2 regions of the Pseudoalteromonas ruthenica genome follow, and region 2 is predicted to be linked to the other one. Evidence: predicted binding sites of a transcription regulator. Region 2 holds the regulator's gene; the other holds the start of a gene.
The links. The regulator sigma-54, encoded in region 2, starts transcription at its own class of promoters, with help from an activator protein. The targets are predictions, from matches to a motif close to GTTGGCACGNNNNTNGNNT.
Positions count from the first base shown of each region.

Region 1 (16,325 bases), 860 kb from region 2:
GCTTGCTTTTTCTCCACCGCCGCCATCACATCATCGAGTTTATCCCCCGCCTCGGTAAAGGCAATGGGCCAAATGGCGGTATCTGCAGGCACTTGCTGCTCGGCCAAACCTTTAACCGTGACCGTTCTGTCCATGGCTTTAAATTGCACTATGGCGCTGTGTAGCAAAAAACCAATTGAGGCCAGCCCCAAAGCCAACAAAAATGCCGGTAATATATTGATGTGCGTTATACTTTTGTGCATTGGTGCTTTCCTTTTGCAGCAAGTGTGAGAGTATATTTCAGTGATCAGTGTACCAAAAAGAGTGAGCTATGAGCGTAAAACGCATTAGTCAGTTCTTCAACCCCCAATCGATTGCCGTTATTGGCGCCTCTAATAACCCCTCGCGCCCTGGTTACATCGTGATGCGTAACTTGCTACAAGGGGGCTTCAATGGCCCCATAATGCCAGTCACACCGAAATATGAAGCGGTACATGGGGTACTGGCCTATGCCGATATTGCCAGTCTGCCACAAACACCCAGTCTCGCGGTGATCTGCACCAATAAACAGACCATTGCGGGCTTACTTAGTGAATTAGCCGCTCGCCAATGCCGCAACGTTATTGTTATCGCCGCCGGGCTTAGCAGCGAGCAAAAACACAGCCTCACGCAGCATTGTAAGGCGCTGGGAATGAATTTACTGGGGCCCAATTGCTTGGGGTTGATGATCCCCCATTTAGGCGTTAACGCCAGCTTTTCACACACTGTCACCCGTCCGGGGAGGCTCGCTTTTATCTCCCAATCGGCAGCGGTGTGCTCAACCATTTTAGACTGGGCCGAACACAAAGATATTGGCTTCTCTTACTTTGTCTCTGTCGGGGATTGCCTCGATATCGATTTTGGCGAGCTGCTTGATTTTCTCGGTCGCGACGCGCGCACTAAAGCGGTATTACTTTACATTGATAACCTCAAAGACATTCGTGGCTTTATTTCTGCGGCGCGTGCTGCCGCTTTTAGTAAACCGGTGATTGTTATCAAAACCGGACGTACCGAGGCCGGCGCCCAAGCTGCTTTCGCTCACACCGGCGGCAATACTAGCTCAGATGCGGTATACGATGCCCTTATTCAGCGTGCCGGTATGCTCAGAGTTGCTGATTTACGCGAGCTATTTGCCGCCACGCAAACCCTGGCGCTGCACCCTAAACTGCTTAAAGTCGAACCGCTGTGTATTCTTACCAATGGCGGCGGCCCGGCGGTAATGGCTGTGGACAGCCTGCTGCAGAGCTCCGGTAAACTCTGTGAGCTCAGTGACGAGACCTTGGCGGCGCTCAATGCGGTGATCCCACAATCAGAAGCAGCCGCTAACCCGGTGGATATTTTCGGCGACTCCGACCCGGGACGCTACCAACAAGCCTTGAAAATATTGCTCGAAGCCAAAGAAGTGGAGAACTTATTAATTATTCACACTCCTTCTGCACTGGCGCCAAGTACTGAGTATGCGAAAATCATTGTCGATACCGTGGCCCAAGTCGATAGCCGTCGTCGTCCTTTTGTAATGACCAATTTTATGGGTGAAAATGCCGCCTATGAAGCGCGCAAGATATGCGCTCAAGGGGGCATTCCCACCTACCGCACACCAGAGGGCGCAGTGGGCGCATATATGCACCTAATTAACTATCGCCGTAACCAAAAGCACTTAACGCAAACCCCTGAATCCATCGTTGATGAGTTAGCAATTAACGCCCAAGATACCCAAAGTGCTATTGATGCTCATTTAAGTCGCAGTGAAACCTACCTCAGTACTCATCAAGCGGCCCCCTTGTTGGCCTATTATGGTATTGATACGGTGACTACCCATATCGCCACCACTCCCAGCGAAGCTGCTGAGGTGGCCAGCGAATGTGGCTTTCCGGTGGTGTTAAAGCTGATTAGCCCTGACATTGCTAGCAAATCTGAGGTCGGAGGCGTGCTGCTCAATCTCAATGATGCACATGAGGTAGAGCAAGCCGCGTTTGCTATCTTGCTGCGTATCAAGCAAACCTACCCACAGGCAAATATTCATGGCTTTTCCATCCAACCTATGGTGCCGCGCGCCGGTACTCATGAGCTGCGCATTGCCATTAAAACCGATCCCCAATTTGGGCCAGTGATCCTGCTGGGTGAGGCCGGGAGCGCCCTTGATTTTTCACAAGCGGCGGTCGCCCTGCCGCCGTTAAACATGAATTTGGCCAAGTACCTGATTGCCAGCGCCCAAGATAAAGGCGTACTCAAGGAGCGGACGCTACCAGAAAAAGTGGATAAGTATCGACTCTGCGCACTGCTCACTCGGGTGTCACAGCTGATAATCGATCAACCGGATATTCATCACTTGGAGCTAAACCCGCTGCTTGCCACCCAAGGCCAGTTTTTGGTGCTCGATGCCTGTATTGAAATCAGTCACTATCAACGCCTAGCACATCGTAAGCGCTTGGCCATTCGCCCCTACCCTAAAGAATGGGAGCACCCGGTAACGCTCAAAGACGGCTCTCAAGCCTTACTACGCCCTATCCGCCCCGAAGATGAGCAAGCACACCGTGAGTTTGATGAATCTTTGTCGAAAGAGGATCGTTATCGCCGTTTTTTTGGCGAAATGCCCCATTTTAGCCATGAACAATTAGCGAAAATGACTCAGATAGACTACGACAGAGAAATGGCGTTTATTGTCACCCGTAAACACCATGCTAAAGACTGCACTTTAGGTGTATCACGGGTACTTATGGACCCAGATAATGCCATAGCGGAGTTTGCCATTGTCATTGGCTCGCAGTATCAAGGTTTGGGCCTAGGCCGGCTGCTCCTACAAGCGGCCATTGATTACTGTAAAGAGCAAGGGGTTGCCAGCGTTCAAGGGACCACCTTGTGGGAGAACACCGGAATGATTGAGTTGGCACGCAAGCTCGGATTTACCGTGCGTCGCGACTTTGAAGAAGGCACGATAGAGATGATCTTGCCGCTGAATAATGAATGAGAAACGATGATAAGAATAAGAAACACCTTAGCACAAGTATTTGAATCTCGGGGCCGGGTGCGCCATTACGGCTACGCCTTTGACGCTATTTTAGTGGCACTGATCCTCGCCAATGTCATTGCTATTGTTATTGAGTCGGTGCCCAGTGTTGCTAAACAGCACATTGGCTTTTTCGCTTATTTTGAGCTTATATCGGTGAGCATTTTTACCCTTGAGTATTTAGCTCGGTTGTGGACCAGTGTTGATTTGGAGCGCTTTGAGAACAGCACTTTGAGTGATACGCAACGGCGCCTGCGCTACCTTTGCTCGCCCATGGCGATTATCGATTTGTTGGCTATTCTGCCCTCTCTACTGGTGTTCTTTGTGTCCTTCGACTTGCGCTTTTTGCGGGTTTTACGACTGCTGCGTATCTTCAAACTCACACGCTACTCGCGGGCCATGCAGTTGCTGCTGCAAACCATTCGAGAAGAAAGTGGCTCTTTGTTTGCGGCCTTCTCTATTATGGCGGTGATTTTAATCGTCGCCGCCAGTGGCATTTACTTACTGGAACATGATGTCCAACCCGATAAGTTTGGCTCTATTCCCAAGGCCATGTGGTGGGCATTGATCACCCTAACGACCGTCGGTTATGGCGATGTCGTGCCGATCACCGGGTTAGGCAAGGTGTTCGGCGGTATCATTACCATTTTAAGTATGGGGATGGTGGCCATTCCCACCGGTTTATTGGCATCAAGCTTTTCCGACCAACTGCGCCAACGTCGTGACAGATACAGTGAAACAGCCTACCAACTGATGGAAGACGGAGTGATTTGTGTTGATGATCGTGAACATCTCGACGAATTAAGAGTAGAGCTGGGTCTGAGCAAGCAAGAGTGCGCGCAAATAGAGCAACAAGTACGGGAAAAACATCCTTTAAAGCGCTTTTGCCCACATTGTGGGCATCACCTAAATTAGCTGCGGTTACTTAAGCAAACTAGCAATGCTGTCGCCCAAGGCTGGGCGCTGCATGTGAAACCCTTGTATCGCGGCACAGCCGATGTCACGCATCAGCTGTGCTTGGCGCTCAGTTTCCACGCCAACGGCAATTACGGTCAGCTCCAAGGCGTTAACCACCTTGAGAAAACGAGTGACTTTAGCTTGCACCGACATATCCATACAAATTTCAGCAACTAACTGCGGACCCAACTTCACTGCGCTGAGCGTATCACCACACAGTTCAGGGACACAAAAGTCATCACCACGATTGACCTGCAGAGCTATTTTTACACCCTCTTGCTGAAGCATTTGCAATGCTTGTTTGGCTTGCTCGTCTAACTGCAGCCAATCATTCACATGTATCTCCAACATCAGCTGCGCGAGGGGAAAGTTAAAACTGCGCAGCAGGTGAGTGATATCGCCGGTACACCCCGGTTGGCTAAACTCGCGCCCGGACAGGTTCATGTTGATAGTCAGGTCATGACGCTGGCGCAACCAAAGCTGACTCTCTAGTATCGCTCGCTCTAGGGTTTGTAAAAATAACTTAGACCATAGTTCGGGCTTGCGCACATGAACTAAAAATTCGTCAGGAGCTAGTAATTGCTGCTGCTTTTGCCAGCGTAATAACACCTCAAAGCCGATAACTTGCTGACTCTGCGCTGCAAAAATGGCTTGATACTGATTGACGAACTCACACTGCTCGTAAGCAGATGCCACTGCTTTTTCGGTGTCTATTCGCCGTTGCACATAAGCGTTCATTTCCGGCTTAAAGAACTGACAGTGGCTCCCGGTTAGACGCTTTGCCTGATACATCGCCAAATCAGCACACTTTAATAACTCGTCACTGCGTTGCGCGTCTTGTGGGAAAAGCGCGATCCCAAGGCTAACCTCAACCAGCGGTTCCATTACCCGCTGCTTGAACGGCTGAGTTAATACGTCGCGTACTTTTTTACACACAGTGACGATGTGTTCGACATCGTCCATATTCTCCAACAGCAATGCAAACTCATCGCCACTCACACGCCCTAGACTGTCTTGCGAACGCACCGTACGCTGTAGCCTATAAGCGAGGCTAAGTAACAGCTGATCACCACTTTCGAAGCCACGCGCACTATTGATTTTATTAAGATTGGCAATATTAATCAGCACTAAAGCACACTGGTTTTGTTGCCGCGCTGATTGCTCCAGCGCATGCTCCACTCGGTCCATAAAAAGAGCCCGATTAGGCAAGCCCGTTAAACTATCGTAATGGGCATGCTCACGCTTACTGGCGAGAGCGTTTTTAGGCGCGTTAATGTCGGTAAGGATAATGATATAGCTGGTGAGGTGGTGCTCAGCATCTGCCACCGCACTCATTTTCAATAGTACCGGTACCTGCTCACCATTTTTAATAATGACAACTTCCTCACTCTGATAATGCTCACCCACATTGAGGTCATTCAAGATACGTAAGTAGTTAATACGGGTATTTTTGCTCAACCCAAGAGTGAGGTGTCGACTTGAGCGTGTACTTGGTGAATAGTTAAAATGCTCCCGTAACGCTTGGTTAGTGGCACGGATACGCAATTTATGATCAAGAATAATCACCCAATCACTGGTTTGCTCAAACGCTGCACCAAATAGCCGCGCATTTTCTTCAAATACCAACTCCCGGGTCATATTGGTATAGGTACCAGCAACTTGCATAGGCAAATCGTCTTGCCACGCCATGACTTTGCCAAAGTCCTTATACCAGCGCCATAAACCGTTGCTGTGACGCAGGCGATACACACAGTTGAAGTAACCCTTATCTGTGGACAAGAACTCTAACCACTCAATACGGAATTTTTGCCGCTCATCAGGATGAATAAGTGCCAGATAATCATCTAAGTGGCAGCTATCGTAGTCATAACCCAGTTCCTCGCGCAGACGCGGTTGGTATATTTGGCTACCCTCTTGTCGCCAATCCCATACCCCAGAGTGACTGCCGTCCAAGGCGAGTTTCAGCCGAGCTTCTGACTCTTTACTCTCATTGTGGGCAGCAATAATCATACGCTGAATCTGATTACGGCGGTACAGCCACAAGCCCACCAGGGTCGCCCCCAGCAGTACATATAAAGTCAGGTAAAAAGGTGAGCTCCAAGGCGGATAATCGACCTTGATTTGCAGCTGCGCGGGATCAGTAAATTCGCCTGTGAATGGGTCCTGTGCCCACACCTTGAGAGTATGCAAACCTGGGTTAAGCTTTGAAAATACCACCCGGTTATTATCTTTGGTATGTGCTTTGGGACTGTCGCCAAGCTGATATTGAAAAATAATACGGTCTTGATAGTTATATATCATTGCCGCAAAAGACACCTCTAAGCCGATATCATCATGCTCTAGATGCACTTGCTCTAACGGGCTAAGTTGTTTATCTAACTCCCGATAGGCGAGCTGTGCGGAAGTAATATTGACGCGCTTAAGTAACGCTCGCTGCGGCTGATTCTGTTGTGGGTAAAAAAGTGTTGCGCCTTTCACGGAACCATACACCACTCGACCATCATCAAAACGGCTAAAAGAGCCGCCATTAAACTCATTCGTGGCCAACCCTTCTTCGGTGGTATATTGCTGAAAGTGCTCGGTCAATGGATTAAAACGCCAAATACCTTTGTGGCTACTCATCCAAATCATGCCATGCTCATCCAGCACCAAATCATACATTAAGGTCCCCAGCCCTAGTTTCTGTAAATCGATGCGTTTAATCAGCTCGAATGTGCGCGCATCCAGCGCCACTAGTCCAAAGTTAGAAAACGATAGCCACAAAACATTTTGATGGTCGACGACATAGCTGTTGAGATTCACCGCCAAGTTTTCATGGGACTGAGGTACTTCGTAGAGCAGCTGTAATTTTTGCTGCTCGCTATCAAGGCGTAACAACTGACCACCACTGTAAAATAAGGGTTGGTTCGGCTTATCAGGCAGTGGTTTGTTGAAGCCAAGCGCAAGGAAGGGATCAAACTCATCAAGGTCGCCGTGCAGCGGCGTGAGCACTTTCGTATCTAAGTCGAAATAGAAGAATCCTTGGTCTTGGTTCACTCCATATACGCGGTTATCTGGGGTTTTGTATAGGCCATGTAACCAGCCTTGCAAATACTGTTGCTGATCATTGTTGGTAGCAATAACACGATGTAGCTCAGTACTATCAATATCGAAATAGAATAAGCCTCGTGTAGTATTTAACAGTAACTGATCAGCAAAAGGAATGAGCCTGTAAATACTAAAGGCATTATCAAGCTGATCGCTCAAATAGTTTTTGTACAAAATTTGGCTGCTATTGTGCTGTGTATCGACAATAGTAAGGCCATTGTGAGTCCCCAAATAAAGGGTATTATCGACCACGGTGGATGCCCAAATATTGTGGTGCGACAGGCCCTCGCCACGTAAATTCTGTGCTGTTAGATTATCAAATTGAAAATGCTTTTTCGGTAAAAAGAAGGCGCCATCACTTTTGGTTCCCACCCACAAATCCCCTTGCGGCGTCTCTTGCATAGCAATAATACTGGCGTCTGACAAACTGTACTCGCTGTCGATAAGTTGGCGACGTTTACGCAGAGCTCGGGTGGAAATATTAAATTCAAATAAGCCTTTATCAGTGGCCAACAGTACGGTGTCTTCGCCTAACACCTGCATTTGCCATATATTCAAGTCAGCTATTAACATTTCGCTAGCAGGCGAATGTGCATCAGCGGCGAGCGAACCATCGGCGTTAATATCAAGCTGATACAGACCTTTTACCGTGCCAACCAGCAAATGTTCAGCGTCTATCACCGCGAAAGACTTCACATTATTACGGTGAATCCCACTGATGCCTGCGGGAAGGTGTGCCAAAGAGCGGACCTTCTTAGCCTGCAAATCATAGATATAGGCACCCGAGCTAGTACCGACATAGACCTGCTCGCCGAATTTAAACATCTGCCTTACTAAAGAGCGTTCATCTTTACTCTCCAGCGTGAACAATGAGGTAACTTCGCCGGTCTCTATATTCAGGCTCGCCACATCCTCACCACGACCAAGCCAAAGCTCATTGGGGCCAATAGCCAGCATAGTAAATACCGCTTTAGCGAATGTAACGTCATCGCTCTGTGGTGGCCCCAGCACTTGCTCGGTGCGCCCGGTATCAGGGTCAAAACGATGTAAGCCAGCGAGTAATGAGGCTATCCAAATATGACCTTGTTGGTCTTGATAGAGAGCGTCGATCATCGCCTCATCAAGCTCGCCGTTGTCTCCGGCCACAGCAATGACCTGATAACCATCGTAGCGATTCAGACCGCTTTCGGTGCCCAACCACAAATAGCCGTATTTATCGATCAACATATTACTGACATAGCTTTGCGACAGTCCTTCATTCGGCGACAGTCGTTGTACTTTGGCACTCACTGCACACGCAAAGAAGCAGCAACACACTAGCAAAGCTCTAAGCATGGTTTCCTCGATTCAGGCAATATGCCAAGATATCGCGTCCTTGGCGCTGATAGGCATTAAATCGCTGTTGTAATTCGTCGGGCAAATCGGGCTCGGGCTGAAACCCTAAGCTGAGGTAAAAAGCGGCTAAATGGGCGTAAATAAAACTAAAAACGGGCTGCTTTTGGTGTTGGCACACAGTACTGATTAACTCCCGAGCAACCCCGTTTTGCCGCCACGGTGGGGCAATAAACACGCCAACGAGTAGCAAGTTCCCCGACAAGTGCAGCAACCGTGCTGCACCAATGATGCCACTATCGGCTCTGGCTACCCAAACCTGGTCTGCCTTAGAGGCACGACCTCGAGCCCCATAAGCCTGATAAAACTTGTTAACTAATGGGGTGGCGATGTCAGCAAGGCGCTGCACATCAACGTCGCTCATCGCGATGCACTCATCAATGCCAAATAATGTTCAAACTGTTGCTTGAGATAATTTTGCTCAGAGACAGGACGAATATTAATCGCCTCATAAACTTTGTCGCGGGCATTTTTACCGCGCACTATTTGGTAAGCCCAAAATGAGGCCTCGTAGTCTAGCTGAATACGGTACTTTTCTTCGCGAGGCAGTAGGCACAAATTGAAACTCATCGCAGTTACACTCAGGTTGGTGTTCATATCCTGACTATACTATACCAAATCCGACCTAGGGCAAAAGTAGATAGTTTGTTGCTTAGTTGCGACAAGTGCTAGAAAAACCTAACTAACTTCCCTAGAATGGTGGCGAAATTTAACGCGTATTTTACATGGGTAACGGAGTAAGCCCAATTGCGAAACAAGGAAGTGCCACGCATAAACTATGGTATAGCATGCTTAACTCAACCTTGTTACAACGCACCATCCTCTATATTACTTCGCTATGGCTGCTGAGTGCGTCTGTTGGCGCCTATGCATCGTCTAACATGACCTTTAACAAGCCTGTTGATACACCACAAGCTCGCTATGTTATTGAACTTATGGATTTAGCCTATGATCAGCTTGGATATCAGCTTGAGTTGATAGAGTTTGACCAGCCACAAGCATTACGCGCTGCCGACGAAGGAACTTTAGACGGGCAATTAGGGCGCATTGCTGCAATTGAATCTCGTTACGCTAATTTGGTTCGCGTTGATTTTCCATTGTTTAAGTTTGAGTTGATCATGCTTACGCGCTGCGCCGAGTGCCAACTGAACGATCTTAATAGCGTGGTGCTGCGTAGCGGTTACCCGGTAGCCGAACAATACCTCGACAGCCAAAATTACCAAGGCCGGCGGCTCAGCCTAAAAAGCGTGTCGGCGCAATTAAACCTCTTAGCTCAACGACAAGTTGATGGCATTGCCATCTTAGACTTTCACCTCAAACAGGCTTTCGACAGCCATAGCAACCCCAGCTATCATCGCCAGCATCTTAATGATTACTACAGCTACCACTATGTGCATAAACGCCATGAGGCGTTGATCCCTGACTTACTTGAGGTGTTAAACACCCTTAAACAGAATGGCGTTGTTGACTACCTAAAACAAAAGCACGGCTTATAAATCAAGCTCTCCCTGCCCCGTATCAGGTGTGTTGATGTCACCCTGTTGTTGCTTGCGCTGCATTGCTCGCTTATAGCGCTGATGACAAAGTAGGTTAACGTGACGTTTTTGCTCATCACTGAGTTGGTTCCACATAAAACGCTCATCACGAGAACGAAAGCAGCCTAGGCAATAACCTCGGTTATTGACCTGACATACCCCTTTGCAGGGGCTATCAATAGAAAAGATTTCCAGCTGCTGCATGTACGCTCTACCCAGTGTGATTAGGCCAAGGTTCAATGCTGCTTGCAGCGCATAACGCCGAGCGCATCGACTACCCTAACCTTTGTTACCCTTGGTGTGTATTAAAAACCAACCCTAGGTATAACGTTAATGCCAAAGACTCTGAATTACCAGCCTAGGTATCCATTTCTTCCTTGCGCAGTACTGGGCGCGCATACAAGGCCGTAACGAGATCGCGTAGCTCTTCGGGAATTGCACGCATACGCTCATCAAACTCTTTCACATCCACGGACTCGGAATCAACAACCGCATCACCGTGCTTAGCGGCAATGTAATTGCCTGGGTGCAAATAAAAAGATTCAACAATCTGCTTATCGATGGTTTTTGCAAGATCCTCTGGGGTATCACAGCCGGTTTGCACCGGTTGACCAAAAGCGAGGTGGACATGGCCTTTATTGGTCGTAAAGCCCTCTACTATACTGCTGATATCCTCACCGGCAGATTTTATATACTCGCCGTGGTGCTTTTTATGATAAAGCTCCTTCGCTTTGGATATTGCACACGGTTCATACTGATAAGAAATGGACACCGGCACAATTTTTAGCTCACGTACATACTCAGCAAACTCTTTCTTTTGCTTGCGCCCATTCAATTGCAACATTTTTAATAACGCCGGATCGGTTTGATCAAAACCGTCTTTGGTACGCCCTTCGCGCTGGGCTATCCAAATACTGTGGCCATCCTGCAACGAGTCATAAATATAGGCTGAGAGCTGTGATAACGCTTTAAGCATTTCTTTGGGTGCTTTTGCCGAGCGTTTTACAATAAAACTTTTGTTTAAGCGCATCAGCTCAGTGATGTATGGGATCTGTAGCAGATTATCACCAATGGCAATGCGCACGGTATTCATATCATGTTGGTGCAAGCCAAAATTCACCAACGCGGGATCAAGTACGATATCACGGTGATTGGAGATAAACAGATATGCTTGGTTTTTATCGAGCTTGCCTAGCCCTGAATAGGTGACCTCTGAGGTGGTGTTGTGGATGATGCGCTCAAGATAATGCACAACTTCAAGCTGGACTTGGCGCACTGAGTTTACTTGGCCCCATTTACGTTTCAGGCTCGCACGCACCAGCGGGCGAGATAGAAAGCGCATACCGGCAAGCCAACCGGGCAAATTATGCTTCGCTATCAAATCAACAAAGTCATTATCTGCTACCAACCGGGCAACAGCATCTGCTACTTCGTCGTCATTATAGGGTCTTATGTCTGCATACTTATCCACGATTACACCTTATTACCACAGGCAAAAAAACGGCGCTTATTGTATCGCGCCATTTACGTATTCGCTAAGTTTATCAACTCTTACCAGTAAGGGATACAACCCTTTATGCATTATCATGGTGCTGCGCAGGTGCTTGCCATGCGCGCAATTTCAGCCATACCAAGCGTAATAACAACAGCAGTAAAATCACGGCTAAGCTTTGCGATAACCACGGTGCCATAAGCTCGTGCTGATGCCCAACTAAAGGGCTCACTGCAAAGCCGAACCGTACCACCAGCCAATCCGTTAAATACCCAAATGCTAAGGCTACACCAATGACAGCACTGAGATAGGCAACAATCGCGCGCTTGCCTAACTCCTTACCAACAACACCGAGTGTGGCAATGTTAGTCGCAGGTCCTGCTAGCATAAATACCAATACCGCGCCTGGCGATACTCCAGCAATGAGCAGTCCAGCGGCAACTGGCGTAGATGCCGTGGCACAAATGTACATTGGAATACTGATAAGCACCATCACCGTCATCGCCAATAATCCGCTGCCCCACTGGCTTAAGTAAGAAGCGGGCACATAAGTTTGCACTAACGCCGCGAAAAACAGACCAATCATTAACCACATGGCGGTATCATTTAACAGTTTCGTGGTACTAAAGTGCACCGCTTGCTTAAACTTAGCCATGAAACTGGACTCTTTTGTAGCTTTAGAGCGGCTACTGCAGCATGAGGCCGGCGCTGTATTATCAGCCTGTTGTGCCTGCGTGGGAGCTTGGGATGCTGGCGCTTGTTGCTTATTGGTGCAACATGAAGTGCTCGGCTGTGGCGTTCTTTCGGCGCAGCAACTCGGCGAAGATGTCTGTGTTGGGGTTGCCTCGGGCTTAGACTCTTTACCTACTAGCACACCTGCGGTAATGGCACTGGTAATTGCGGCAATAGGACGAATAATAGCCATAAAAGGGCCCAGTAAGACATAGGATACGGACACTGAGTCGACACCAGTTTCAGGCGTGGAGACTAAAAAGGACGTAGTCGCACTTTTCGAAGCGCCTGCCCGTCTGAGCCCAACGGCTGCAGGGATCACGCCACAAGAACATAATGGCATGGGAGCGCCAATAAAAGCCGCTTTCACAGTTGTCCAAAAGCCTTCTTTACCAAGGTGGCGTTGCAAAAAGTTAGCTGGAAGGTATACATTGATGAGCCCAGCTAAAAACAGCCCCAGCATCAGCCAAGGTGCAGATAGCACAAACAGTTGCCAAAAATTAGTTAGTAAGTCCATCAACGTCCTCCAATGCGGTCAAAATTGAACAATGCTCTGCCGGTAACTCTGTGCCACAACACTGCTCCGCCAATTGTGAAAGAGAGGCATAAAAGCGTTGCAACTCAGCGATACGCTCTGCCACAAGTGCCTTTTTTCGCAGCGTGAGTTGCTTCACTTCATGACAGCTATGCTGCTGTTTCTCAAAGTTAATCTTCAATAACTCAGAGATTTCTTGCAAACTAAAGCCGACGTCTTTAGCACGACGAATAAAGTTTAATTGCGCTAAATGGGCGTGCGTATAATCCCGGTATCCTGCTGCAGTGCGATTAGGCGGCTGTAATAGCCCTTGCTGTTCGTAGTAACGAAGCGTATCGGGACTCATGTCCACCTTTTTTGCTAACTCTGAAATTCGCATTAGTTTTTCTCGCAGTTATTTAACTGTCACTGATTGTAGACCTTAGTGTTAACTCCAAGGTCAATATTTTTTTGCGTCCGCTAAGTCACCATGAAAGACTAGTGCTAAACCACCGTATTTTAACGCCTACTTTGTCTCACTGGCGAAACGAGAGAAGAGAGTTATGAACATAGTACTACTTGATGCAAAAACTTTAGGTGACAATAGCTTAGCCCCACTGGAGCAACTCGGAGACTTCCATTCTTATGAGCTAACTGAGCCGCAGTCCGTTGTTACTCGTTGCCAAGATGCCGAGGTTATTATTAGCAACAAAGTAGTGATAAATGCTGAGCACATGCAATCGCTACCCAAGCTTAAATTGATTTGCGTTGCTGCCACCGGCACCAACAATATCGACTTACAAGCCGCTGCCAAGCAAGGCATCACAGTATGTAATGTTGCTGGCTACTCTACCGCCTCAGTGGTGCAACACACCTTCGCCCTACTCAACGCCTTATTAGGTAACATTCATCGCTACATTAATGACTGCCATCACGGTGCGTGGCAACAAAGTGATATGTTTTGTCGCTTGGATTATGCCATTGAGGAGCTTGCCGATAAAACCCTTGCTATCATCGGCTATGGCGAGTTAGGTCAGGCGGTGGCGCGCGTTGCAGAAGCCTTCGCTATGAAGGTCATTGTTGCGGAGCGTAAAGGACAGCCAGTACGAGAAGGACGGGTTAGCTTTGAACAAGCACTGCAAAACGCTGATGTGGTCTCTATTCATAGCCCTTTAACGCCACAGACTCAGCAACTATTTAACGCCGACGCATTCACTTTAATGAAACCAAGTGCAGTGCTCATCAATACAGCTCGTGGCCCTATTATTGATGAACAAGCGCTCGTTGCAGCCCTAGAGCAAGGTGATATAGCCGGTGCGGCGTTAGATGTGCTTACACGTGAACCTGCCACCGCAGATAATCCATTAATTGCATATCAAGGCCATAACTTATTGTTAACACCACACATTGCTTGGGCCTCTCGCCAAGCCCGCGACCGCCTCATTGAACAATTGGCGAAGAATATTATTGGGTTTGCCAATGGTGAAATCCGCAATCAGGTTAGTTAGATTCACTAAACTATGGGTTTCTAGGCCTAAGAGACACCTTGGTAATTTAATAACCTAATGATAATAAAGACAAATAAATATTGGCATTAAATTTGTTATCTTACCTAGGTGTTAACAATACTTAATAACGGATATAACAATGAAAAAAACACTTATTGCCGCTTTAGTCGCCCTTCCTTTACTGGGAGGCTGTGTTGTTTCAGTGAATGATGGCGATGCTGATGCTCGTTGGGCTGGCAGTGATTGGCAGCAGCAACAAAAAGACAACCGCACATATATTGCTGACTTGCAGCTAGGTACGGGGTTTGCGCAAGTGAAAAATTCTTTGGGAACGCCAGATTTCAGTGAATCGTTCCGTCATCAACAAGACAACTACCAAGTGTTATTTTACGCCACGCAAAGTAAAAAGTCTGATGGCAAAATCTCAAAGGACGAATGCACTCCTTTGGTTTTTGCTGATGGCGCCTTAGTCAGTGTAGGTGACAGCGCCTACCAAGCGCTTATCAATAAGCTATAAACGTTCAGCCACCCACAGGGTGGCTTTTTTTATGCGAAAAATACAATGGTGTTACGCCCTTGTTGCTTCGCTTTATAAAGACCCTTGTCAGCGCGCTCAATAAGCTGTGATTCCGATTGCGCATCACCAAAACCAGGATAGGTGGACACCCCCATACTGATAGTGACATGGTCAGCAACAGGCGAGTCTATATGCGCCACGTTAAGCTCTTCTATAACGCGTTTTAGCTTTTGTGCCAACGCCATGGCTGTCCCCTCTTCACTCCCTGGCAGCACAGCAGCAAATTCTTCACCGCCATATCGAGCGACGAAGTCACTACCACGTTGACAATTGGCCACCAAGGTTGAAGCCACTTTCTTCAAACACTCATCACCGCGTTGGTGGCCATAGTGATCGTTGTAGCGTTTAAAAAAGTCAATATCAATGAGCACCACAGACAACGGCAGCCCAGCACGGACACTGCGCCGCCACTCCCGCGAGAGCTGTTCATCAAAATAACGGCGGTTGGGGATTTCGGTTAAGCCATCGATACTGGCCAGCATCTCTAATAGGTCGTTCTTTTGCTTGATAGTCAGCTGGTTTTTAACGCGCGCGCGCACTATGGCACTACCAAAGGGTTTGGTTATGTAGTCCATGGCTCCTAGCTCAAGGCCTTTAGCTTCATCAACGAGAGAATCATTGGCGGAAATGATAATGACAGGAATAGGCTGTGTGCGCTCATCATGCTTAAGCTTACGCAGCGCTTCGTAACCATCCATACCGGGCATGACGATGTCCAGCAAGATCAGATCAACACTGTTAGTCGCTAACCACTCGAACATGGCCTCAGCACTTTCGACACCAAACACTTTGTGCTTGGGGCTCAGCGTTTTCTCCAAAACCACCCGATTTAACTCGTCATCATCGACAACAAGAATACGTGCTGACCTCATTTATTTGCCCTAGTTTGTCTTAACTGCTTGCAGAACCAATACAAAAGAATGAATTAGGCTGCAATTTACCCGCTATTTAACGTATTTACCCAGTTTAGACATAAATACCTAACAATTCACTGAATATATGGCAGAAATTAGCCACATACACAGTGAATTAGCTTGTATGCTTAGAGGTTTTCTTCAGCAAATGAAGCAAGGCGACTGCGCACCACACCGTTTAGATTTACGGTGGCACTGCCCTCAAAATGCTTAAAGCGCTCAACGATATAGGTCAAACCCGATGTCACTGGGGTCAGATAGTTACTGTCTATTTGCGCCAGATTCCCCGAACAAATCAATTTAGTGCCCGCCCCGCAGCGCGTGATGATCGTTTTCAACTGTGAGGCTGTTAAATTCTGGCTCTCATCAAGCAATACCACGGCATTTTGGATACTACGCCCACGCATGAAGTTCACCGATTTAAACTGAATATTGGCTTTTTCCATAATATAGTTGCGACTGGAAATCGGGTTCTCATCGCCTTTGTGCAACACCTCCAAAGAATCGGTGATCGCTGCCAGCCAAGGCGCCATTTTTTCTTCCTCTGTGCCTGGCAAAAAACCTATAGACTCCGCTATTTCAGGGGTGTTGC
Region 1 is NZ_CP023396.1:2,035,859-2,052,183, forward strand. It holds gene PRUTH_RS09535 (SIMPL domain-containing protein) at 1-242, opposite strand, end outside; gene PRUTH_RS09540 (bifunctional acetate--CoA ligase family protein/GNAT family N-acetyltransferase) at 311-2,986, shown strand; gene PRUTH_RS09545 (ion transporter) at 2,993-3,940, shown strand; gene PRUTH_RS09550 (EAL domain-containing protein) at 3,947-8,404, opposite strand; gene PRUTH_RS09555 (GNAT family N-acetyltransferase) at 8,397-8,825, opposite strand; gene PRUTH_RS09560 (DUF3283 family protein) at 8,822-9,031, opposite strand; gene PRUTH_RS09565 (transporter substrate-binding domain-containing protein) at 9,250-9,957, shown strand; gene PRUTH_RS09570 (DUF1289 domain-containing protein) at 9,952-10,200, opposite strand; gene PRUTH_RS09575 (1-acyl-sn-glycerol-3-phosphate acyltransferase) at 10,355-11,467, opposite strand; gene PRUTH_RS09580 (SO_0444 family Cu/Zn efflux transporter) at 11,571-12,737, opposite strand; gene zntR (Zn(2+)-responsive transcriptional regulator) at 12,721-13,134, opposite strand; gene PRUTH_RS09590 (D-2-hydroxyacid dehydrogenase) at 13,298-14,242, shown strand; gene PRUTH_RS09595 (DUF3192 domain-containing protein) at 14,382-14,759, shown strand; gene PRUTH_RS09600 (diguanylate cyclase) at 14,789-15,691, opposite strand; gene PRUTH_RS09605 (PhoH family protein) at 15,862-16,325, opposite strand, start outside.
Region 1: PRUTH_RS09595 (DUF3192 domain-containing protein) is a predicted target of sigma-54. The motif match lies at 14,322-14,340, and genes of this name have one in related genera.

Region 2 (16,325 bases):
CTATTAATCTCGAAGCGATTAATAATGCCGCGATGGCCGCACGCAGTATCGCTGATGCGGATCAACATGGTCAGGTTAAAATATTCAGTGAGCAAGATGTGAAACGTCAATTTGCGCCGCTGCAACCGATTCAGAGCATGAGCGATGACGATAAGGTGGCGCTTCTGCGTGAAGTTGAAGAGTATATCCGTCAATTGGCACCTGAAGCTGAGCAGGTAGTAAGCTCGATGTCCGCCGTCTATGAAGAAGTGCTCGTGGCGGCGAGTGATGGTACCTTTGCAACCGATATTCGCCCGCTAGTGAGATTGAACTGCTCAGTGCTGTTGAAAAAGGGTGATCGTCGCGAGCGTGGGGGTGCCGGTGGCGGAGCCAGACTCGATTTTAACTATTTCAAAGAATTAGTCGACGGTAAGCCGCGTTGGATGCACTACGCTGAAGACGCTGTACGTATGGCTAAGGTCAACTTAGAAGCTATTGACGCTCCAGCGGGAACCATGCCTGTGGTGCTGGGTGCAGGTTGGCCTGGCGTGTTGCTGCATGAGGCTGTAGGTCATGGCCTTGAAGGCGACTTTAATCGCAAAGGCGCTTCTGCGTTTAGTGGCAAAATTGGTCAGCAGGTGGCGTCAGAGCTATGTACTGTGGTTGATGATGGCACCATGGCGAATCGTCGTGGGTCATTAAATATCGATGATGAAGGCACTCCGGGTGGTTACAACGTACTTATTGAGCAGGGTATCCTAAAGGGCTATATGCAAGATAAGCACAACGCTAAATTGATGGGAGTAGCGCCTACTGGAAACGGCCGTCGCGAATCTTATGCACACTTGCCTATGCCACGTATGACTAATACCTATATGCTCGGTGGCGAGCATAGTCAAGAAGAGATCATCGGCTCAGTAGACAAAGGCATTTACGCGCCAAACTTTGGCGGTGGCCAAGTGGATATCACCTCTGGCAAATTTGTGTTCTCAGCCTCGGAAGCCTACTTAATTGAAAATGGCAAAATCACCACACCTATCAAAGGTGCCACGCTGATTGGTAATGGCCCAGAGGTAATGAAGCAAATATCTATGGTAGGCAATGATCTCGCGCTAGATAAAGGCGTGGGTATTTGTGGTAAGGATGGACAGAGTGTCCCGGTAGGAGTGGGGCAGCCCTCTTTGAAAATCGACCAACTCACCGTCGGTGGTACCGCTTAAACATCCCCAAAAGAAAAACAGCGCAAGAGCGCTGTTTTTTCTAACTTAAAGCTGGTAACCGAGACTCTGCTAGAGCATTAACTCTTTGAGGATTTGAAATAGCTCTTTGTGAGACTTTCCGGGTTTCTCTTGCTTTACCTCTTTGCCTGCTTGGCGAATAATTTGTCGCATGCGCTGGCGGTCAAGCTGCGGATATTGCTCAAGCAGAGGATTTAAGCGGCTATCACCTTCAGCGATTAGCTCATCTCGAGTTTGCTCTATTTGGTTTATCACCACATCTTTTTGATTGTTCTTATTGGTGATAATGGCCATAGCTTGATGAATGTCTTCGACATTATCGGTGCCGCGCAAGGTTTTGGCGATGTAATTGAGATGGCGACGATAGGCGTCTTTTTTCTCTTTCAGGCGGTCGGCTAAGTTCATCGCCTCCACAAGCTCGTTACTCAATGGTAGTTTTTCACGTGCTTTTTTTGAGAGGTTGGCGATTTCTACACCCAGCTCATGAAACTCCATGGCATCGCGTTTTAGCTCGCTTTTGGAAACGTAAATAATCTCTTCTTCAGGTTGTTTGCTCTTAGCCATAACATGCTCGATTAATGCTCTTTGCAGCCATTATATCACTAAAATGCGCAGATGCTTTGTGGTACGCTTAGATCAATATTCACCAACTGTGAAAGCCATTATGCAAGAAAATGAATCGGCAGCGATTTATAGCCAAATCGATGAAGTCAAAGAGGCCGTAAGCGAGGTGCTTGCCCAAGCTAAGAAGCTCGGTGCAACGGCTGCGGAAGCCGCTATGTCACGTACTTCTGGACTCTCTGTAGGCACTCGTCTCGGTGAGGTAGAAACCATCGAGTTTAACCAAGACGGTGGTTTGGGTGTGAGCATTTATGTAGGTAATAAAAAAGGCTCAGCATCAACCACAGATTTAAGCCCCAGTGCGCTGCGTTCGGTGGTGGAAAAAGCCATTGAAATCGCCAAGTACACTTCAGAAGACCCATGTAATGGCCTTGCTGATGCTGAGTTATTAGAGCAAAGCCCGCCGGATTTAGACTTGTACCACCCGTGGCAGGTGACCCCAGAGCAGGGCATTGAAATTTGCCAAGAGGCAGAGCAGGCGGCGTTGAACCTTGATGAACGCATCGTCAACTCTGATGGTGCCAGCTTTAGTAGCCACCAAGGGCTGCGTGTGTACGGTAACAGTCACGGTATGTTGGCAGGCTACCCCCGCACTCGCCATAGCATCAGCACTATGGTCATTGGCCAACAAGGTGAGCAGATGCAGCGCGATGCTGCCTATACCGTATCGCGTGAGCAAGCAGGCTTAAAAGCGGCGAAAGACGTCGGCCTGGAAGCGGCGCAAGAAACGCTTGCACGGCTTAATAGCCAAAAACTAGGAACCATGAAGGTGCCGGTGATCTTTCGCGCCGATGTGGCTAATTCCCTGTTTGGGCATTTAGTGTCGGCCATTGGCGGCGGTGCGCTTTATCGTAAGTCGAGCTTCTTGCTCGATAGCCTTAATACCCAAGTTTTCAGTGATATTGTTAATATTAGTGAGCGTCCGCATCTAGCCAAAGGCTTTGCTTCTTCACCCTTTGATGCGGAGGGCGTTAAAACGCAAGATCGTGAGATTATTCACGGTGGTGAACTGCAGACCTATTTATTAGCCAGTTATGCCGCTCGCAAAATGGGTATGACCGCCACAGGCCACGCCGGCGGTATTCATAACTGGTTGGTACAGCAAACCCATGATGATTTGCACGCTTTGCTTAAACAAATGGGTAAAGGGCTGCTAGTGACCGAGTTGATGGGTCAAGGCGTCAATACTGTCACCGGCGATTACTCGCGCGGGGCGGCCGGGTTTTGGGTTGAAAATGGTGAGATCCAATATCCTGTTAGTGAGATTACCATTGCTGGCAACCTTAGCTCGATGTTTAAAGGCGTTGCTGGCATTGGCGGTGATGTCGACCCTCGCGGCGGGGTGTTAACCGGTTCGGTGTTAATAGAACAAATGCAAGTTGCGGGGCAGTAGCTCAAGTAACACGATAAAGCCTAGAGCCCCTCTCTAGGCTTTTTTAAATAAATGCTAAAAAAGTGCTTTACCTCAACTTAAGTTGAGGAAATACCTTAGTCCCTGAAATAATAAATCATCTTCGGGAGAACGTTATGTATTTAGAGCATGTAAACCTAGTCGTGAATGACATCAACCAAGCCCTCAACTTTTATCGTGCCGCTTTTCCACATTGGCGGGTGCGCAGTCAAGGCGAGGGGTTATGGTCGGGGAAGCCGCGTACTTGGGTGCATTTTGGCGATGATTACCACTACCTTGCTTTTAGTGACAATGGCATTGGTGACAACCGTGATCTCAGCGGCCATCAAGTTGGTTTAGCACACTTTGCTTATGTCACAGAAGATCTTGATGGCGTCATTCAACGACTCCAAGACGCGGGCTTCGAAGTTGATAAAGTGGGCCCTGAAAATCCTTATCGTCGCAACGTGTATTTTAAAGACCCAGCAGGTTTTGAAGTGGAGTTTGTTGAATACGGATCGGATATTCCAGCACAGAGAAATAACGACCTATAGACTTAAATGCTGCTAAAAGTTGCAAAATAAACACTAAATGAACGTAAATCTCTTGATTGTTCGCTTTTCGGAAATTTTTTCACTGAGGTGTGTAACTTAGGTAAGGTTGTACCTAAATGCTTGCTGAACAAACTCCTTATGTTATTGATTTTACTTATAAAACAAAGTTGGCAAGGGATTCGCAACACTTAAAGCGTCACAAGCAATAGTAAGGAGACGACATTATGAAAACGTTCACTAAGACAATCGTAGCTGCAGCTGTACTTGGTTCTACTGCCTTCACTGCCCAAGCAAATGATTGGCAGAACGAGAGTAAAGATGCATGGATTGATGGTAAAGCTGAAACTGTGCTGCTACTGAATGGCAACCTGAACAACTTTGACATCAACACTGATGTGAAAAATGGCAAGGTTATGCTCACAGGTAAAGTAGACAGCGAGGTCGATAAAGAGTTGGCCGAAGAGCTGGTAGTTAGCCTAGATGGTGTAAACGATGTAGAAAACCAGCTAACGGTTATGAACAACGAAGAAGGTATGAGCCACAATGATGATGCAGGAGATACTGGCAGCGATTTAACCGACGCTAAGATCTCGACGGTAATCACTACTCGTCTACTGTTTGATTCAGAAGTCGCTGGCACTGACATTGATGTTGATACCGACCAAGGTGTCGTTACGCTTAAAGGCAATGTTGATAGCGAAGCCGAGCGTGACCTTGCGATTAAAATCGCTGAAAACACAGAAGATGTTCGTGAAGTAAACGATGAACTGCGAGTAATGGCTGAATAATTAGTTGTAAGTTCTCGGTAGAAGGCCCAGCGTTGCTGGGCTTTCCTTTATCTACAAGCAGGCTTAATTAGCGGAGCAATCATGGACATTATTAGAATCATTTTCTCAATTCTTATTCCCCCACTAGGTGTATTTTTGCAGGTGGGCTTAGGAATGCACTTTTGGCTTAATATTTTACTAACCCTATTGGGCTACTTCCCTGGCCTTATTCACGCTATCTACATTATTGGGCGGCGTTAAATAAGGAACCAAGTCGCGGTTCCAAGGAATGCGAAGATACCTACGATGTCGGTAACTGTGGTCAGCACTACATTACCGGCGAGCGCCGGGTCGATATTCATTCTCTTCAGAATTAAGGGAATAACCGCACCAGCAATACCCGCAGCGAGGAGGTTCATAAACATCGCAAAGGCGATCACTAAACCGATTGTTAAATCCCATTTCCAAAGCGCGATGGCGCTACCGATAAGCAAAGCCCACAGCACCCCATTCAAGGCACCGATGGCGAGCTCTTTGGTCAGTATAAATTTCTGGTTGGTGGCGTTAATATGGCCAAGTGCGAGGCCTCGAATAACCAAGGTCAGCGTTTGCGAGCCGGCCACGCCCCCCATTGACGGCACAATACCATTGAGCACGGCTAAAAATGGCAAGATACCCAAGGTGGTTTCGAAAAAGCTCGCCACAAATGCGGCCAGCATCGCGGTCAATAAATTTACTCCAAGCCAAACGGAGCGCCGCTGAGTACTTTTAAATACCGGTGCAAAGGTATCTTCTTCATCATCTAGACCGGCTAAGCTCAGTAAACTGTGTTCAGCGTCTTCACGGATAACATCGACGATATCATCAATGGTAATACGCCCAAGTAAGTGCGCCTGATCGTCGACCACAGGGGCCGAAATCCAGTTGTGGCGCTCGAACAGCTGCGCCACTTCAGACTCATCCATGGTGATTGGAATAGATTCACACTCTTCATCCATGATGTCGCGCACGATGGCATCTGGCATGGTGGTTAGCAAAGAGCTCAATGGCATTGAGCCTAAAAAGCAGTTATTTTTATCGACTACGTAGAGCTCATCAGTGCCTTCAGGTAACTCGCCTTTGAGGCGTAAGTAGCGCAGCACCACATCAACAGAGACATCGGGACGGATAGTCACTGTATCGGTATTCATCAGCGCCCCAGCTGAGCGCTCTTGGTAAGACAGAGCCGTAGTTGCACGGTCTCTATCTTGGATATCCATTGCCTCAATAACGTCTTTATAAACGGGCTCTGGTAAGCTTCGTAATACTTCCCCTAAGTCATCATCGTCCATGTCCTCTGTCGCTGCGGCGATATGCTCAGGCTCCATGCGTGAGATAATGCTCAGGCGTACATCTTCAGAGAGCTCTTCAAGTACATCACCTTGGACATCAGGGTCGACGAGCGCCCATAGTTTAGAACGTGTCTTATGGGGCGATGATTCTAATAATAATGCGGTATCACAGGGCGCAGTTTTGGCGAGAAGCCTGCGTACATGAACAAACTGGCCGCTATTAAGAGCTTCGGTGACTTCTTGAAGTTGTTGCAGCGGGTAATCTTGTTCATAGGCTTCTGGCATAGGCATCCCTTAAATACAAAAAATGGGGTGGGAAATAGCGTGCAAGCAAGCGCTTACAAGCCGTTGATTAGTTTAACCTAACTAAATCAATGATAGCAAAAGTAAATGCCTAAGGGTTATTCTTGTTCGTGGAACTTTTCTGCAATGAGCGCCCCGATAGCTGCCAACGCGGCGTCGGCATCAGGGCCTTCACACTGCACGCGCACTTCCTTACCTTTGCCGCTCTCAAGGAGCAGTAAAGCCAAGACACTGTCGGCCTGTGCGCTCTTATCACCTTGATATAACATTATTTCGGCATCAAAATTCATCGCCAGTTGCGCCAATTGTGAGGCTGCACGAGCATGTAGGCCTAACTTGTTTTGAATAATAAAAGTACCTTCAACCATCACTATTTTTCCTGCTCTCGATGGCGAATTTTCACGTTCGGATAAGTATCTAAAAAGCGCTCTCCCAAAGTTTGGGCAAGGTACACTGAGCGGTGTTGACCCCCAGTGCAGCCAATAGCAATGGTTAAATAACTACGGTTATTACGCTCTAGGTGGGGTAACCAAGTTTGAACAAAAGTTTGGATCTGCCAAGTGAACTTTTGCACGATTGAGTGACTGGCTAGATAATCTTGAACGGGTTGGTCTAACCCTGTGAGCGCCTTTAGTTCAGGTTCCCAATGGGGATTGGGGAGAAACCGCACATCAAACACATAATCAGCATTTTTTGGAATGCCATGTTTAAACCCAAAAGACTCAAAAGTGATCAGTAATTGCTTGTCTTTTTTACCCAGCACTTTTTCACGGATCATCTCCGCCAACTGGTGAACACTGAGCTCAGTTGTATCAATAATAAAGTCGGCGTGGGAGATGAGTACATCAAGAAGCTGCTTCTCTTCACGAATAGCGACATCCAACGTCATATTTTGCATGGATAAGGGGTGTAGTCGACGAGTTTCAGAGAAACGCTTAATCAACGTTTGTTCGTCACTATCAAGGTAAAACAGCGAAGGCTTAGCAAACTCAGGCAGGTAAGCGAGAATGTCGTTAAATTCATGCTGTTCTTTGGGCAAATTGCGCACGTCTATACTGACGGCAATTTTGTCATAATTTGCTGAAACACTGCGCACCAAGGAGGGGAGTAAAATAACTGGGATGTTATCTACGCAATAGTACCCAAGGTCTTCGAGCACCCGTAACGCGACTGATTTTCCAGAACCCGAGCGACCACTGACAATGATAAGTTCCATCCGACAACTCCTTGTTTTACCCCAAGACGCACATTTAAACCACACCATGAATTAATACGGCGCGCATTAGTCGGCGATCAATTGATAAAGCTCTTGATCGCTGCTGGCTGAGCGCAGTTGTTTACACAGTTGTTTGTCTTTTAGTTTATCAGCAATTGTCGCTAAGGTCTTCAGGTGTTGTTCAGTCTCATTAGCCGGCACTAAAAGTGCGACAAAGATATCCACCGGACGGTTATCAATGGCATCAAAGTTAATGGCTTCGCGATTGGTTACAACAATGGCAATCGTACTGTCGATACCATCGAGACGGCCATGTGGAATAGCAACGCCTTTGCCGATGCCAGTACTGCCCAGCTTTTCGCGGGTTAGTAAAGCATCAAGTACCGATTGCTCGCTGAGGTGAGGACTGTGCTGATGAGCCACCTGAGAGAGGTACTCCAGCATTCTTTTTTTGCTATTAAAAAGGACCGCAGCTTTGCTGCAGTCCTTGGTAAAGAGTGAATCTAGGTTCATGTTAGTGACGAGATAATTTCTCTTTATGTTTAATCACTTGACGGTCGAGCTTATCAATTAAGCCGTCGATCGCCGCATACATATCCTGGTGCTCTGCGGTTGCGAACAGTTCACCACCGTTAACGTGAAGAGTAGCTTCTGCTTTTTGTGTTAGTTTTTCAATATCAAGAATGACATGCACATTATTTATATGGTCAAAGTGACGCTCTAATTTTGCAAATTTGCTATTCACATAGTTGCGAAGAGAATCAGTGATTTCTACGTGACGACCGGTAAGATTTAATTGCATAAGCATTTTCCTTCTTGTCTAACGTCTATATCAAACTTTTACGCTGATTTGACGGTGGAATGGCTAGCGATTCACGATATTTAGCAATCGTGCGCCGAGCCACTTTAATTCCTTGCTCGGCTAGTACGTCGGCAATCTTGCTATCACTCAACGGTTTAGCAGGATTCTCCGCAGCTACTAGCTTTTTGATCAATGCTCGAATCGCTGTAGACGAGCATTCACCTCCGTTTTCGGTTGTAACATGGCTGGAGAAAAAGTACTTCAGCTCAAAAATACCCCGTGGTGTATGCATATACTTTTGGGTGGTCACACGGGAAATCGTTGACTCATGCATTTCCACCATTTCGGCAACGTCATTAAGCACCATTGGCTTCATTGCCTCTTCACCATGTTCAAAGAATGCCTGTTGTTGTTGAACAATGCAATTAGTTACTTTAAGTAGCGTATCATTGCGTTGTTCCAAGCTCTTTATAAACCATTTCGCTTCTTGTAAATGCGAGCGAATAAATTGACTATCACTTTGTGACTTACAGCTTCGCGACATTGATGCATAGTGATCGTTAACGCGGATCTTAGGCATACTATCTGGGTTTAATTCAACCACCCAGCGGCCTTTAACTTTCTTCACCGATACATCTGGAATCACATACTCTGACTGCTCTCGCACAATCGTGGCTGCAGGAGTCGGATTTAAACTGTGTATCAGTGTCATCACCTCTTTTAACTGCGCTTCTTTAAGCTTAGTCTTTTTCATCAAGGTGCGATAGTCACGACTACCAAGCAAATCAATATAGTTACAAACTACCTCTTTGGTCTCTTCAAGCCAAGGGGTTTGTGGGTCAAATTGCTTGAGCTGGATCAACAAGCACTCTTGTAAAGAACGCGCACCAATTCCTACTGGATCAAAGAGTTGGATACGCTTAAGAACGGCTTCAATTTCATCGAGCTCGATACCATCGTCTTGTTCATCATGATTCAAGCTTTCCAGCAGATCTTCACAACTGACTGTTAAAATGCCGTTGTCATTGATGGCTTCAATAATGGCTGTGGCGATGGCCTCGTCGGTGGCACTAAAAGGTGTTAATTGCAGCTGCCACATTAAATAATCGTGTAACGACTCGGTGGTTTCGCCTTGGTAGATAGACTCATCTTCTGGCATAGGCCCAGAGGAGGCAACGGGAGCCGCACTAATATACTCATCCCAAGACACATCCATGGGCAAGTCTTCACTGATGGACTCGTTGTTCATGGCATCAGCACTTTCAACTTCATCCTTACTGGCGCTGGCCGTCTCGGCGGTATCGTTATTTTGGTTGTCGGACGTCGACTCTTTTTGCTCTTGGTTGTCGTTATTGTCGGCGTAATTGTCTTCTTCAACTTCAAGTAATGGGTTGGCGTCCAACGCCTCTTGAATTTCTTGTTGGAGATCCAAAGTACTGAGCTGCAACAGGCGAATCGCTTGCTGCAATTGTGGGGTCATTGTTAATTGCTGGCCTAGGCGCAGCTGTAATGATTGCCTCATGTATCTCTAACAATCCTTTAATCGTTATAATCTAAACTGCTCACCCAAATAGACGTCGCGAACCGTTTGATCGGCAAGAACTTGCTCTGGAGTACCAGAAGCAATGAGCTCGCCATGGGAAACAATGTATGCGGTTTCACATACGTCTAGGGTCTCTCGCACGTTGTGGTCGGTGATTAATACACCAATGCCACGATTGCGCAGATGCTCTATGATTTTCTTTATATCTAACACTGAAATAGGGTCGACACCAGCAAAAGGTTCATCCAACAAGATAAACTTGGGGTTTGCCGCCAATGCTCGCGCTATTTCTACCCGGCGACGTTCGCCACCAGATAACGCCATTCCTTGTGAGTCTCGAATGTGCTGTATATTAAACTCATCAAGTAGGCCCTCAAGCTCGCTTTCACGCTCTGCTTTGCTTAAGCCCTTGCGGGTTTCCAGGATGGCCATCAAATTTTGAAACACTGTCAGCTTTCGAAAAATAGATGATTCTTGCGGTAAATAACCAATACCTAAGCGCGCACGAGAGTGCATCGGCATCAAGGTGATATCCTCATCATCAATACTGATGGTGCCTTTATCACTGGGTACCAAGCCAACTATCATGTAAAAAGTAGTTGTCTTACCGGCTCCATTAGGGCCGAGCAAGCCGACGATACTACCTGCTTGTACTTCTAAGCCCACACTTTTGACGACCTCCCGGCCTTTATAGCTTTTCGCTAATTTTTGTGCTTTAAGAGTCGCCATTATTGCTCTTTCTCCGGCGTATCGTCACTTTGTGGTGTTAATGTTGTGCGCACTCGTGTGCTGGAGTTTTCATCCTTTTCGGCGGTGATCAGCTGTTTGGCAATATCATAGCTTATGGTTTCGGCAACGATATGCTGGTCGGCCATGGCAATCTTAGCATCACCTTGAATTTTAAGGGTCTCAGAGGCGACGTCATAACGAATTTCCAGCGCCTGTGCAGAAATCTCAGTGCCATCTTCCATCACTTCGGTGTACACAGCTGGTGAGCCGGTGGCTACGAGCAATTGCTTGTTATCACCCAATTCTGGACGACGGTGAGCCTCAAGGCGGTCAGCTTTTATTTCCCGTTTGCCGTGAACAATATGCACGTTCTTATCAAAAATAGTGATATTTTCTTTGATCAGTGCTTGTTGTTTGTCGGCATCAATTAACACTTCCTTGGCGGTGATTTGCTCAGCAGTAGCGCTGGCAGAGCATAAGCCAATTGCGATGGATGTAATTAATGCACTGATTTTATTGGTCATAATATATTGTTCGCGTATGTTCTGTTAATTCAACTATCTCTGTATTGAGGTCTGCTTTCAAGCCTTGCCCGGTGATCTTCATATTCGGGCCACTTAATACTACAGTCTGCTCGGACTCCATGCGCTGGCTATCTATATCAACTTGAATGGCCTCAGCGCTGACCTTCTCAATCATCGCCCCTTCTTTTAAGTTGGTGGCGGTGACGTTATTTTCCAAGATCAAAATGTTGTTGTTGTATAAAGTCGCTTCATCGGCGTTTACCTGCCAATTTTCTGTTTCACCATATAAGGTAAATACCGGCTTGGTGAAATGCGTAAACCCGAGCTCTTGATACAGCTCCATTTCCTCAGCATAAACGGTGTGGCTTAACTCACCCTGATCGTTATAACTAGTCTGACTTAGCCCAGTTGCGATATAGTCGGGTGTGGCAATATGGTCTTGCTGAGCGACACCATCATCTGTCGACTTCATAAAATAAGGGTACCAAAGCCACGCCATCGCGACGATAAATAGCAGTGATATGAGCGCTCTCGCTGCGTTCATGTGCTACTTCCCTGTGTTCCCAGGCTATGTCCTTGGGCCAGCATCAGCAAATCTGTGAGCTCACGCACAGCACCAAAACCGCCCGGTAGCAAGGTACTGTAATGGGCTATTCGCTTAACCAGTGGGTGAGCGTCGTTAACCGCTACGGCGAACCCGACTTGCTCCATCACCGGTAAATCAGGGCCATCATCACCAATGTAGGCTATTTGCTCATCGCTTAGGTTTAATGTGCGTTTTAACTGTGCATAGGCTTCGAGCTTATTCTCTTTACCTTGATAAATGTGGGGGACACCCAGGCTTTGCATTCGCGTTTGTACTATCTGTGATTGTCGCCCGGTGATAACAGCAACTTCAACACCCGCATTGAGCAACGCTTTAATGCCGAACCCGTCTTTGGTATTAAAGGCCTTTAATTCCTCGCCTTGATTGCCTAAATAAATACGGCCATCTGAAAACACGCCATCAATATCGCAAATTAACAATCGAGTGCGCTGTGCACGTTGCCATGCGCCTTCGTCTATGGCTTGGTATAATTCTGAAAACAACACTAAATCACCCCCGCGCGCAATAAGTCTTGCGTATTCAGCGCGCCAATGGGACGTTGCTCGTGATCGGTCACAATGAGTCCATTAATGCGTTTTTGCTCCATAATTTTCAGTGCTTCCGCCGCCAGCATATGAGCATCGGCTGTGGTGCAGTTTGGAGTCATTACCTCAATCAGCGCGGTGTTGTGAATATCCACTCGCTGCTCCAATACACGGCGTAAATCGCCATCGGTAAATAACCCTACCAGTCGCTCATTATCATCGACAACAGCAGTCATTCCTAAGCCTTTGCTTGAGATTTCTAACAAGGCTTCTTTAATGCTTTGTGATTGGTGACTGCGTGGCACGTCATCGCCGCTATGCATAACATCATTCAAGGTCAGTAATAAACGTTTACCTAAGCTACCGCCGGGGTGGGAGAGGGCAAAGTCATCGGCGGTAAAGCCTTTGGCTTCTAATAAAGCAACAGCGAGTGCATCGCCCATTGCCAAGGTTGCGGTCGTGCTTGCGGTGGGGGCTAAACCCAGTGGGCAAGCTTCTTGCGATACTTTAATGCAAATATGGGCATCAGCTAAGGTCGCCATACTTGATTGAGGATTGCCGGTCATGGCAATCATGGGCGCGCCAATACGTTTAATTACTGGAATAATGCTCACAATTTCGTGCGTTTCGCCAGAGTTAGAAATGAGCATAACGATGTCATTTTCAGTGATCATGCCTAAATCACCATGGCTGGCCTCACCTGGGTGCACGAAAAAAGCTGGAGTGCCGGTACTTGCTAGGGTCGCGGCAATTTTATTGCCAACATGTCCTGATTTACCCATGCCAATAACGATGACTCGGCCGCTACAAGCCATGATCATCTCGCACGCTTGAATAAATTGTGCGTCTAAATACTGATGTAACTCCTGCAAAGCGGTTTGTTCTATTTCTAAAACCCGTTGTGCGGTGGCAATAAAGCTTTGGCTCATACTATTACTCTAGGCTAACTGACTAAAAATATATCCTTGGTAGGCAAAAAATGCGACTAGTAAAAAGCCGCCCTCGATTCTGTTGATACGCCGCGCGCCACGAAAGTTCAAACTCATGGCAATAAGTACTACCGTTGCCGCAATCATAATTAATGCATCACGGTTAGCAGCGGAGGGGTCGATAACCGATGGGTTTAAAATACCGGCGATGGATAGAACAGCGAGAATATTAAATAGATTCGAGCCGACAATGTTGCCCAGTGCTAAGTCGTCTTCATTTTTCAGCACCCCAGCCACACAAGCAGCGAGTTCCGGTAAACTAGTGCCAATGGCGATGATGGTAAGCCCAATGACTAAATCAGAAAGGCCAAAATACTGGGCTATATCCACTGCTGAGTCGACAATAAAATGCGAACTGATGGGCAGCATCGCCATCCCGATAATTAACCAAATCAGTGCGGACTTGGTGCTCACCCCACTGGGTATTTCATCACAGACTTCACTCACCAAGGGATCGTCATCATTACTTTTTTGATTGCGTGAAATAACAATCAAAAAAACGATAAAGGTGACAAAACCGCCCGCCAATAACCACCCCTCGAGCTGAGAGAAATAATTATCGGTAAACATATACCATGCAATCAGTGACACCACGAGCACAATGGGCATTTCGCGCTTTAGTGTAATGGAGGACACTGAAAGTGGGCGTAGCAAAGCGGTAATACCTAACACCAAGAGAATATTGGTAATGTTTGAACCAACAGCGTTGCCGACAGCGGTATCGGTTTTATCTGCCAGTGCCGCAGAAGCTGATACCATCATCTCTGGTGCCGACGACCCCATTGCGACCACAGTCAAACCGATGATTAGGGCTGGCACCCCTAAGTTGCGTGCCAGCGCAGCTGCGCCATAAACGAAACGATCCGCACTCCATGCTAGGGCGACAAAACCAGCGACTAGAATGGCGAAAGAGGTGAGCATGATTAGTGAGCCATTGATGTAAGTGAAACCTTGGCGCAGATAGTAACAAACTGGGCTGTGTTTGTGTAAGAAAACCGTGTGTTTAGGTGTTCCACTGAGCAGGAATTTGAACGGGCTTACAAAAATTTACAGAATCTTTTTTCCCTCAGCGTAAAAAAACTTTAAAATACGAGGCCTAATGATAGAAATGAGCGGGAGAGCGACTTGTCGCAACCAATAGTAGAAATCAAGGATGTTACCTTCTCGCGCGGAGAGCGTGTTATCTATCAAAATATGGACTTTACCATTCCGAAAGGGAAGATCACTGCTGTTATGGGCCCAAGTGGTATAGGTAAAACCACTTTGCTCAGGCTGATTGGTGGGCAATTAAAGCCCGATTCGGGCGATATTTTATTTCAAGGCAATAGCATTCCAAGCATGTCACGTTCGGCGCTTTATCAAGCGCGAACAAAAATGAGCATGTTGTTTCAAAGTGGTGCGCTGTTTACCGATATGTCGGTGTATGACAATATCGCCTTTCCTCTTAGAGAGCACACTGAACTCAGTGAGGAGTTAATTCGCTTGGTGGTGTTAATGAAACTACAAGCGGTTGGCTTACGTGGCGCAAAAGATTTAATGCCTGCTGAGTTGTCCGGGGGGATGGCACGCCGCGCTGCTTTGGCTCGCGCGATAGCCCTAGACCCTGAGTTTATCATGTATGATGAGCCTTTCGCCGGACAAGACCCCATCTCAATGGGCGTGTTAGTGCGGCTAATTAAATCACTCAACGAAGTGTTGGGGTTGTCTTCTTTGATTGTTACCCACGATGTACAAGAGGTGTTGAGTATCGCCGACCACGTGATTATTCTCGCCGACAAAGGGGTGATTGGCAGTGGCAGCCCAGCTCAAATGCGCGAACATGAATCGCCCTTAGTGCAGCAGTTTCTGCAAGGGCTGTCCGATGGGCCAGTGCCTTTTCACTTTGATGCTGAGCCTTATGAACAGGAGTTGTTGTCATGATGCAGTCGCTGCTTAATTTGTGGCAACGCCTTGGACATAAAAGTCTAAGCCGTTTCGCGTCGATGGGGCGCGCTACACAGATGTTGCTGGGTGCCTTAATTAGTGTTCCTAATGTGCGCAAAGGCACGCCCTTATTAATTCGACAGCTGTATATGGTGGGTTTTCAGTCACTGATTATTATTTTGGTGTCAGGGCTGTTTATTGGCATGGTCTTAGCTCTGCAAGGCTATACCGTATTAGTTGATTACGGCGCAGAAGATAGCTTGGGGCCCCTGGTTGCTTTGAGCCTATTACGCGAACTAGGGCCGGTGGTGACGGCGCTGTTATTTGCTGGTCGCGCTGGTAGTGCGTTAACCGCCGAAATTGGTTTAATGAAAGCCACCGAGCAGTTAACGAGTTTAGAAATGATGGCTGTAGACCCGCTAAAGCGCGTCATTTCACCACGCTTTTGGGCCGGCATGATTAGTATGCCGCTGCTTGCGCTGATCTTCTCTGCTATTGCCATCATCGGCGCACATTTAGTGGGCGTAGATTGGCTTGGTGTAGATAGAGGCAGCTTCTGGTCTATTATGCAAGCGCAAGTGTCGTTCGAAAAAGACGTTCTCAACGGCCTGATTAAAAGCTTTGTCTTCGCCTTGTTGGTAACCTGGATAGCCCTATACAAAGGCTATGACTGTATCCCGACCTCTGAGGGGATCAGTAAAGCGACCACAGAAACCGTTGTGCATTCATCATTAGCCGTTCTTGGCTTCGATTTTATTTTGACCGCCGTAATGTTTGGCGGCTAAAGGATTAACACCATGAATTCGAGAAAAATTGAAATTTTAGTCGGCTTCTTTGTCACTCTTGGTGTGGCGGCGCTGGCAATTCTGGCTTTAAAGGTCGCCAATGCGGGATTAGCTGGTAGTAATGGCACTTATTCATTGCAGGCTAAGTTTGAAAATATAGGATCGTTGAAAACACGCGCTCCGATTAAAGTCGGTGGCGTTGTGGTTGGCCGTGTTGAGGGCATCCAAGTGCACCCCAGTGAATTTGTTCCTGTGGTTGAAATGGCCATCGACAACCAATATGAGTGTAAGTTTTCCGATGCCACATCGGTATCGATATTAACCTCGGGCATACTCGGCGAGCAGTATTTGGGTATTTCCCCGGTCATAGCGAGTGACTCGGCACAGCAAAGTTGTTTAGGCAATGAAGTGGCGCAGGCACAAAGCGAGGATGAGCTTTCGATAGATGCCGTATTTGGCGTACAAACGAAAGCGCTCAAGGATGGCGATATGATCACTGA
Region 2 is NZ_CP023396.1:2,899,401-2,915,725, reverse strand. It holds gene tldD (metalloprotease TldD) at 1-1,199, shown strand, start outside; gene yjgA (ribosome biogenesis factor YjgA) at 1,269-1,781, opposite strand; gene pmbA (metalloprotease PmbA) at 1,882-3,231, shown strand; gene PRUTH_RS13705 (VOC family protein) at 3,366-3,782, shown strand; gene PRUTH_RS13700 (BON domain-containing protein) at 4,007-4,570, shown strand; gene PRUTH_RS13695 (YqaE/Pmp3 family membrane protein) at 4,652-4,810, shown strand; gene mgtE (magnesium transporter) at 4,807-6,165, opposite strand; gene PRUTH_RS13685 (HPr family phosphocarrier protein) at 6,282-6,554, opposite strand; gene rapZ (RNase adapter RapZ) at 6,554-7,399, opposite strand; gene ptsN (PTS IIA-like nitrogen regulatory protein PtsN) at 7,466-7,912, opposite strand; gene hpf (ribosome hibernation promoting factor) at 7,914-8,201, opposite strand; gene PRUTH_RS13665 (RNA polymerase factor sigma-54) at 8,227-9,723, opposite strand; gene lptB (LPS export ABC transporter ATP-binding protein) at 9,748-10,473, opposite strand; gene lptA (lipopolysaccharide transport periplasmic protein LptA) at 10,473-10,997, opposite strand; gene lptC (LPS export ABC transporter periplasmic protein LptC) at 10,987-11,541, opposite strand; gene kdsC (3-deoxy-manno-octulosonate-8-phosphatase KdsC) at 11,538-12,089, opposite strand; gene PRUTH_RS13640 (KpsF/GutQ family sugar-phosphate isomerase) at 12,089-13,057, opposite strand; gene PRUTH_RS13635 (calcium/sodium antiporter) at 13,067-14,038, opposite strand; gene PRUTH_RS13630 (ATP-binding cassette domain-containing protein) at 14,243-15,037, shown strand; gene mlaE (lipid asymmetry maintenance ABC transporter permease subunit MlaE) at 15,046-15,825, shown strand; gene mlaD (outer membrane lipid asymmetry maintenance protein MlaD) at 15,838-16,325, shown strand, end outside.